One region of the Bacillus sp. XB1 genome, then DNA from elsewhere that is predicted to be linked to it. Evidence: riboswitches for the same ligand, from Rfam matches in the RefSeq annotation. Region 1 holds a riboswitch; each other region holds the start of a gene.

Evidence for each region. A riboswitch is a leader RNA that binds a small molecule or an ion and turns the genes downstream of it on or off. The one in region 1 is predicted to bind S-adenosylmethionine.
Region 2: linked by a shared signal. The riboswitch ahead of ACK1U5_RS24535 (cyclase family protein) and the one ahead of ACK1U5_RS22580 (bifunctional O-acetylhomoserine aminocarboxypropyltransferase/cysteine synthase) in region 1 are both predicted to bind S-adenosylmethionine.
Region 3: linked by a shared signal. The riboswitch ahead of mtnW (2,3-diketo-5-methylthiopentyl-1-phosphate enolase) and the one ahead of ACK1U5_RS22580 (bifunctional O-acetylhomoserine aminocarboxypropyltransferase/cysteine synthase) in region 1 are both predicted to bind S-adenosylmethionine.

What each region holds. Positions count from the first base shown of each region.
Region 1 is NZ_JBNRIL010000003.1:276,517-279,708, forward strand. Features, by position in the region: gene metA (homoserine O-acetyltransferase MetA) at 1-312, opposite strand, end outside; gene ACK1U5_RS22580 (bifunctional O-acetylhomoserine aminocarboxypropyltransferase/cysteine synthase) at 296-1,594, opposite strand; SAM riboswitch class I at 1,687-1,791, opposite strand; gene ACK1U5_RS22585 (chloride channel protein) at 2,113-3,192, shown strand, end outside.
Region 2 is NZ_JBNRIL010000005.1:79,814-83,005, reverse strand. Features, by position in the region: gene ACK1U5_RS24540 (PRK06851 family protein) at 1-862, opposite strand, end outside; SAM riboswitch class I at 1,011-1,123, shown strand; gene ACK1U5_RS24535 (cyclase family protein) at 1,209-1,841, shown strand; gene ACK1U5_RS24530 (hypothetical protein) at 1,869-2,249, opposite strand; gene ACK1U5_RS24525 (ATP-binding protein) at 2,478-3,192, opposite strand, start outside.
Region 3 is NZ_JBNRIL010000002.1:780,903-784,094, forward strand. Features, by position in the region: gene ACK1U5_RS19430 (2-hydroxy-3-keto-5-methylthiopentenyl-1-phosphate phosphatase) at 1-83, opposite strand, end outside; gene mtnW (2,3-diketo-5-methylthiopentyl-1-phosphate enolase) at 80-1,324, opposite strand; SAM riboswitch class I at 1,389-1,494, opposite strand; gene ACK1U5_RS19440 (pyridoxal phosphate-dependent aminotransferase) at 1,559-2,737, opposite strand; gene ACK1U5_RS19445 (carbon-nitrogen family hydrolase) at 2,752-3,192, shown strand, end outside.

The DNA.
Region 1 (3,192 bases):
AATGAGCCCATCAAACTTTTCATTTTCAATATCACGAAACGTTTTATAAAAGCTTGTTAAATGTTCTTGCGTTACATTACGAGATAGATGTGATTCCATATGAAGCAAATGAACATCTAATTGTAACGGTGTGTTTCCAATTAAGCGAAGTAATTGCGCCTCTGTGTCTTGCTTCGTTGGCATTAAATTTAATATAGCAATTTTTAAAGCGCGTATATCTTGTGTTTCCGCTCGCTCCTTCGTCATTACAAAAATATTTTCTTTTTGTAACACTTTGCGAGCCGGTAAATCTTTATCAATTATGATCGGCATGTGTTTTGCCCCCAACTAGAGCTGCTTCCAAATCTGCAATAATATCAGAAACATCTTCTATACCAACTGATAAACGAATTAAATCAGATGTAACACCAGCTAAACGCTGATCTTCAGCATTTAATTGTCTATGCGTCGTACTAGCAGGATGTATAACGCAAGTTCGTGCATCAGCTACGTGCGTTACAAGAGTTGCTAGTTTTACATTTGCGATAAATTCTTTTGCTGCTTCTAATCCGCCTTTAATACCGAAAGTTAAAACACCACTAGCGCCTTTTTTCAAGTACTGTTGTGCCAATGAGTAATTTTCATTACTATCTAAGCCCGGATAATTCACCCATTCAATACGTTCATGGCTAGCAAGCCACTTAGCAACTGCAAGAGCATTTTCACTATGACGTTCCATTCGTAAATGCAATGTTTCTAAGCCAATATTGCTAATATATGCATTGAATGGGCTCATACAATTTCCATAATCTCTTAATAGCTGAACACGTGCTTTCACAATATACGCTGCTGCACCAAAGTTTTGAACGTAACTTACACCGTGATAACTTGGATCTGGTTCAACAAGTTCAGGATACTTTCCATTTGTCCAATCAAAGTTTCCACCGTCAATTACAATACCGCCTAAGGAGCTCGCATGCCCATCGATATACTTCGTCGTAGAATGAACAATAATATTTGCCCCATGTTCAAACGCCTGGCATAAATAAGGAGTTGCTAATGTATTATCAACGATAAAAGGTACCTCTAATTCTTTAGCAGCAGCTGAAAATTCTTTAAAATTTAAAACATTCATCGCTGGATTTCCTAACGATTCTGCATAGATAAGTTTCGTCTTGTCATTAGCAAGCGCCGTAATTTCATCTGCCGTTAAATTTGGATTAAAGAACGTAACATCAATACCCAGTTTACGCAAACTCACTCCAAATAAATTAAACGTTCCCCCGTAAACCGTTGAAGAACAAAGTAAATGATCCCCACTACTACAAATATTTAAAACTGCGAGCATAATAGCTGCTTGCCCAGAAGCCGTTGCAACAGCTCCTACACCGCCTTCTAAATCTGATAACTTCTGCTCAAATGCGGCTAGAGTAGGGTTTCCAATACGTGTATAAATATATCCTTCTGCCTCTAAGTTAAATAGGGCTGCTAAATCATCTGAAGTATCGTATTTATATGTTGTACTTTGATAAAGTGGTAAAACACGTGGTTCACCATTTTTTGGCGTATAGCCACCTTGCACACAAATTGTTCCTTTTCCCCATGATTCTCCCATCTCTCATTCTCCTTTCTTTTATACAAAATAAAAAACTGCCCCTTTCCTGAAAACAAGAAAGGAGCAGTTTGAAAACACGCTCTAAAGGCTCTTTCTTATCTCTCAGGATTACTACCTGCAGGATTTGGCACAATTCCGTTATACGGCTGTTGCCAAGGTTTCATCGGGCCTGTCCCTCCACCTTTTCTTGATAAGACTATGCAATTACCGTTGATTTTATAGCAATAATTTCCTAATGTCAAACAGTTTTTCTGAATGTTCTAAAATAAATGTTAACAGTTTCATATAAAGCAACAAAAGAAATATATTCTAGTCTATTTCAAAAAAGACCTTTAAAAACCTCAAATCAATCTATAAAATTAAATAAGTAATTTAACCTATAAATTCAAATTCCCCTAAAGTTAGCCTATATGTTGAATAGGCCATCTTCTCAAAAAGATACTATATATATTCAATCCATTTTTCACTAGTATATTTCACTTTTTTACCTACTAAGATTTACATAACGGAGGTATAACATGACAAATAAAAAAGATATGCAGTACATACTTGCTCTATATGGCATTCTTCTAGGATCTATAGTAGGAGCTACAGTCTGGTTATTTTTAGTCACAATAAATATTGGAATCCACTTTATTTGGGGATACTTGCCTGAAGTTCTCTCTTTTCCCTCTTATTACACCCTTTGCGTAACAATAATTGGCGGGGTCCTTGTTGGTCTATCACAAAAACATTTCGGTACATACCCACGCCTTATGCCTGAAGTGATGGCTGAATATAAAAAAACTGGTCGAATCGAATATCGCTTTGTCCATCAGGCTACTTTAACAGCGATTATTGTTTTAATTTTCGGAGCTAGTCTTGGTCCAGAAGCCGCACTAGTTGGAATTATAGGCGGACTGTGCACATGGGTAGGGGATCGCTTTAAATTTGCCTTAAAGGGTATGAATGAGCTAACCGAGATCGGAATTGGAGCTACTTTAAGTGTCATTTTTAACGCACCATTATTCGGTTATTTAGCACCAAATGAAAATGAGGGGGAACAAATTGCTGCTTTTTCTAAAGGAAAAAAGGCGATTGTATACTTAACTACTACTTTCGCAGGTTTTTCTGTTTATTTACTACTGAGTAAACTCGATAATCGTGGATCCTTTATTGTTGATTTCGGGGAAGGTGCACTTTCTTTCAATGAATGGATCGCATTTCTTCCACTTGCTAGTATCGGTGCTATAGTTGGTTTCTTTTATTTCAAGTTAGAATTCACATTAGAGAAGTTAATTCACCCTTTTAGGGAATACAAACTGACACTCGGAATTATCGGTGGTATTTTATTAGGAATTGCGGGAACTTTTCTTCCGTACACATTATTTTCAGGGGAACATCAATTAAAAGAATTAGTTGTTGAATGGAGCCATTTATCTTTTTGGATACTACTTCTTTCAGGGATTTTAAAGTTGTGCATTACTGCCGTTTGTTTGAACACAGGGTGGCGAGGTGGACATATCTTCCCAATTATATTTTCCGGGTCAAGTATCGGATACGCTGTAGCATCTATTCTTCCTATAGATCCAGTAGCATCTGTTGCCATCGTAACGACA
Region 2 (3,192 bases), on a different contig from region 1:
TATCAATAATTTCATCACCCTCACGACTTGGAAAATATTCATGCGGTGCGGTGCTATCAAAAATTGCAAAGCCTAATTCTCTTACGATAACCATATCAAGACTATGCGGGTCAAATCCGCAATGATATACTTCAACTTCAAATCCTTTTTCTTCAGCTGCCTTAGCTAACTTTTTGAGCATCGTTGATTTTCCAGAGCCTGGGCGGCCTTTTATAAAATAACGATGTGGTAACCCTTCTGTTAAATTAGGAACAAAGTCAACTGCTCCTTTCGGTGTTGCAGCTCCTAAAAAACGATGTTTGACAAGCGATTGTCTCCCGCTTTTATCTGCAAATAATTTCTGGATTAGCTGATCGGTTAGTTCATTTGCTTTATTAAAATTTATATTATCAATATATATCTTCTCCCACTCATCATGTATAACCAATGCCTCTTTAAAACGTGCGTAAGCAGACTGAAAAGCTTTGCTTGCTTCTGAAACAAATCTTTCAATTTCTAACTTCTGCTTTCTTAGTTTATCTGAGTCCCAAGCAATTCCTAAATTTATATACTCTTCAACAACTCCTGGCATTTTTGGCTCAATAACATGCGGTGATGTCCCATCAACAATTCCTACTTTTAATTGTGGGATAATTACACCATCAACCGATTTATTGTCAGAAGAACAATGTAAAAATTCAATATCATATCCTTTTCCAACCCATTCACGACCTATTGCCTTTATTAAAGAAGATTTTCCCGTTCCTGGACCACCCTTTAAGATAAATAATCTGTCTAATCCTTTTAAATTCTCTTCGTATAAATTGTGAAATCCCCTAGCTGTATTACCACCAGCATAATAATTTAATACATTTCCTGTCACTGCACTCACTCCTTCGCAGCATTCTATTTACATAAGCTACAATATGCGAGCGGCTTTATTTGGGTGAATACCTATTTTGTATTGCACATAAAAAGGAAATGAATTACAATTTAACTATCAGAAAATTAAGATTCCGAAACTGAATACTTCTTTATCAAGAGAGGCAGAGGGACTGGCCCTTTGAAGCCCAGCAACCTCAGTTTATACGAACTGAATAGGTGCTAATTCCTGCAAAATGCATTGCATTTTGGAAGATAAAACTCAATTAGCATGTAAAGCTCATCTTTCTTGATACTGAAGGATGAGCTTTTTATTATTTGAAAAACATATATTGGAGGTATGTAAAATGAAAGTAATTGATTTATCGCAAACATTTGAAAATAATATGTCTCAATTTCCTGGAACACCTAAAATACAACTAGAAGCTGTTACAAGTGTTGAAGAATCAGGCTATCAAGTTACAGATTTTCATTCTGTCGTTCATGTTGGCACGCATTGTGATGCTCCTGCGCATTTTATTTCAGGCGCAACGACCATCGATCAATTACCGCTGGATCAATTTGTAGGTGAAGCTGTTCTTATTGATGTAACTCATGTACAAGAACGAAAACTACCTAAAGAAGTACTGCACGATGCTGATATAAAAGAAGGAGATATTGTTATTTTCCATTCCAATCTATCTACTAAATGGAACACGGAGGCGTATGAGAAAGAAGCTTTTTATCTTTCTGAAGAATTAGCCGAGGAACTAGTACAATTAAAAGTAAAATCTGTCGGTTTAGATTTTATTTCTCCTGATGAGGTAACGACAGCAACATCACCAATTCATCACATACTACTTGGGAATAATATTTATTTAATCGAAAACTTAACAAACTTAGATGCCATTCACACGAAACGTTTCTTCTTCTCAGCAGCACCTTTAAAAATTAAAGATAGCGACGGTGCTTTTGCAAGAGCATTTGCTGTAATTTTTTAAACAAACTATACAAAAAAGCAAAGATCATCATTGACCTTTGCTTCTATTTTTTTTATTTAAATTAAGAAAGAATTGCTCAACATGAGGACGTAACCAAGCTAAATAATCCTTCTCTTTCTTCTTTGTACAAGCTATTTCTTCCCCATCTACCATTTCAACAAGTTCTAGTTCTAACAGTTGCTTCGTGAATGCTAACATATTCACTTCTTCGGATGGATACTCTTCTTTTAATTTCTCCTCAATTTCCCCCAATAAAAAACCGTCACGCATCATTGCCAATGCATCAATCCAAAGTGGCGGCATTTCATACTTTTCTCCTGTAATTGTGTCTTTTACAGTATAATTCTTTTGCTCTTTTCGAAATTGAATCGTGTGTAAACATACAGTCGAATTTAATGTTAATTCCATCATACCACCTCTTTCATAATATCTGCATAGAAAAAAGGATGCGCGTGCACCCCTTCTTATCTTTTCATAACACTACTGAACCGTTACATGAGCAATCAATCTCATGTCGATATTTTCCTCCATTATAAACGAAGTATTTTATAAAAAAAACCCTTCTTGAAACATTTTATAAAATGTTTATATTTACACAACAAGAACACTTTTCTGAAAAATCTTTTCTCAAATACATTAAACGGTCGGCAGAAAAATTTCTACTTTCGTTCCTACTCCTAGACTACTTTGGATCGTGATACTCCCTTGATGTTCCTTAATAATTTTATATGTAATCATTAATCCAAGTCCTGTACCATTCTCCTTTGTTGTGTAAAACGCCTTGCCGATTTTTTCTAACTTCTCATTCTCTATACCACATCCTTGGTCTTCAACAGAAATACACAAATGTCCTTGCGTTTTTTGATATGCACGGATATGAATTTCTCCACCCTCTGGCATTGATTCTATTCCATTTTTAATGATATTTAATAACACTTGTTTTAATTGCTTATCATCACCGTTTATAGCCGGTAGATTTCCATCTACTTGTAAATTACATTTAACTCTATATTGCGTTGCATAACTTTCCATTAGATGCACAACATATAGAAGGGTGTCTCGTATATTACACCTTTCATAATTTGTTGGCTTTGGTTTCCCTAACAACATCAATTCACTAACAAATCCATTAACCCTTTCAATTTCTTGTAGCATAATGTCGTAGCTCATCGTATCAGTTGGATTTCTTTCTTTTTGCATTTGCGTAAACCCTTTTAACGCTGTTAGTGGATTTCGAATTTCATGGGCAATTGTTGTAGACATAGTCCCAATCACAGCTAAATTTTCCGTCTCTTTCATATTGTTCATCATTTCAACCACTGTTCTTACATAAGATTGAAATCGTTTTAAT
Region 3 (3,192 bases), on a different contig from region 1:
GGTGCGAATTTTTCCATAATGGACATAATGTTATCATTATTTGTAATCGTGCCATCGAAATCACAAAATACTTGAATACTCATAATTTCACCTCATAAGAGGGATTTCCCCATATTTGTAGTGCACTATGCAAATTTATGTCGTCTACTTCATGGAGTGGTTTATTTTGCAAAGTAGCATCAATTGCAGTACGGAAAGCTTTACCGCCGCCTTGCGCTCCATTTGGATGTCCGTGTATCCCGCCGCCAGCATTAATAACAACATCTTTACCGAAATCTCGTACAATAAAGGGAACGAAACCAGGATGAATACCAGCAGACGGAACAGAAAAGCTCTTCTTGAAAAATGCATCGTCTTCAGTTAAATATTTTGAGATAGCAAGAGCCTCCTCTTTTTCTAGCGCAACACTTCCGTATGGAGATGGGAATAATGAAAAGTCAGCCCCAGCATAACGTAGTAGCTTTCCAAGTAATAATGGTGATGAAACTCCATATAACTTGGATGCTGAATAAGCACCACTTACAGCAGGATGTGCCATAATAGGAACTGGGATTTCATCATCTTCTGCAAGTGATTGTAGTACATCTAGTCCGTAAGCAAATACGTTAAATAATAGAATATCAGCTCCAGCTTGCACTGCACGTTTAGCATTTTCTTTTAAATCAAAAGTTCGTCCTGTTAAATTTAAGGCATATAACGTTTTATGACCGTATGTTTCGTAGACAGATTGTAAAACTTCTTTTCCAGATACAATGCGTTTCGTAAGTGGTGTTAATGCATTTTCAAATAATATTTCATCATCTTTTACTATATCTACACCACCAATTGCTTGATCGCGTAATTGCGTTTTTAAATACCCAATGTTTCGTCCAATCATTCCTTTAAAAATACTCATTAAAAGGGGACGATCATGCACTTGTAAAAGATTTCGAATACCATCTATCCCGAATTTTGGACCAGGAAAATGTTTTTTTAACTCGTCTGAAAAAGTTAAGTCAATTAGTTTTACTTCGCCATCAAGTGATAGCTTTCCAAATGTAGTCGTTAAAATCGCTGGTAAATCTGGACTGAAGTTTAATAGCGGATATTCGATTTTAATAATTCCGCGTTTTACTTTTTTACGTAAATACGAATTGGTATATTCATGTTCAGCTAATTCCTCAACATGAATGACGTTGCCTTTATGCTGCTTTAATTGTTCTTGCAATAAGTGTGGCAAATGAGTCCAAGAGCCAATTGTTAAACCGAGTGCAATTTGCTCAGCTTTTTTTTCTAAGTTATGTGAATCATCATGGATTAAATACGTCGCTATAATTCCGCTCATTGTTATAACCTCCTAGTTAAATAAAAAAACCTCTCAGCTAAGGAGAGGTTTTTTTACAACCAGCTCCTTATCTGTCAGCGTAATGCTGCGAGAATTAGCACCGTGTCTACAATTGTAGATCGGTTGCCGGGTTTCGTCGGGCTCGTCCCTCCACCTGCTCTTGATAAGAAGTATTTAGAAATGTTTAAATTTTTAAGATAACTGAATTTTGTCAGATATTTTTCGTGTTGTCAATTACTTTTTGAAAAAATTTAATTTATCAATTCGATTAATGGCTTCCCGTAATCTATCTTCTGCATGCAAGAGACCAACACGGACATACCCTTCCCCATGCTTACCAAATCCAACACCAGGAGCAACTGCGACATGTGCTTTTTCTAGTAAAATATCAGAAAATTGCTCAGAGGTATATCCTTTTGGAACGGGAAGCCATGCAAAGAATGATCCTTTTGGAATGTCTACATTCCAACCAATTGAGTGACAGGCTGAAATAAGAGCGTTTCTTCGAGATTCGTAACTATTTACAAGGTCTATTACGCAAGACTGTGAACTTAATAGCGCTTCTCGAGCAGCATCTTGAACTGCACCGAATATACTAACATACATATGATCTTGTAATAGGTTAATTGTTTCAATCACACTTTCATTCCCTACAGCAAAAGCGATGCGCCAGCCAGCCATATTGAAAGTTTTTGATAATGTGTAAATTTCAATTCCTATATCTTTCGCACCATCTGCTTGCAAGAAACTAACAGGTTTTTGACCATCAAATCCGATAGCGCCATAAGCAAAATCGTGAACAACTAATATATTATGTTTATTAGCAAAGTGAATGGTTGCATCAAAAAAATCTTTTGATGCAGTAGCACCGGTAGGATTATTTGGATAGTTTAAAAACATTAATTTTGCACGCTCTGCAATAGAGTCATCAATGTTTGTATAATCTGGTAAAAAGTTATTTTCTGCAATAAGCGGCATTGTTTCAAAGTGTGCTTTTGCTAAAGCAACCCCGGATAAATAATCTGGATAACCTGGATCCGGAACGAGAATCGTATCACCAGGATTTGTAAAACAAATCGGTAATTCTACTAGTCCAGCCTTCCCGCCAAACAAAATAGCAACTTCAGTTTTTGGGTTTAATTCGACGCCGTATTCACGTTTATAGAATGTAGCCACGGCTTCCTTTAAGCTTTCATGTCCGCGAAATGGCGGATATTTATGATGAATGGTCTTTTCGGCAGCATCTTGTAAAGCTTTTACGATATGCTGCGGTGTTGGTTGATCTGGATTACCTTGACCTAGATTAATAACATCGTGACCAGCTGCAACGACTTTGTTAACTTTTGCAACAAGTGAAGCGAAAAATTGTGTTGGCAATGATGTTACTATCTCAGAAGGTTGAAATAATTTCATACTTTCCACCTCTTTTGAAAGTTGTTACAATTCTAGTGACAAATGATATAATCTTTCCAGTATTTTGTAAAGAAAAAAATAAGAATGGGGCTGAAAAAATGAAAGTCGCATGTATTCAAATGGATATTGTTTTTGGAGATGTAGAAAAAAATATTGAGAATGCTAAAAATAAAATAAGCGAAGCTATGAAGGAAAGGCCAGATGTTATCGTCTTACCAGAACTATGGACAACAGGATATGATTTAACGAGACTTTCTGAAATTGCAGATAGTGATGGAGTGGAAACGAAAGAAAAGTTAATAGAATGGGCGAAGCAATATGATATACATATTGTTGGTGGTTCTATAGCAAAGCAAACAGAGCAAGGTGTTACAAATACGATGTATGTTGTAAATAATGAAGGACAGCTAGTCAACGAATATAGTAAAGTACATTTATTTCAGCTTATGGATGAA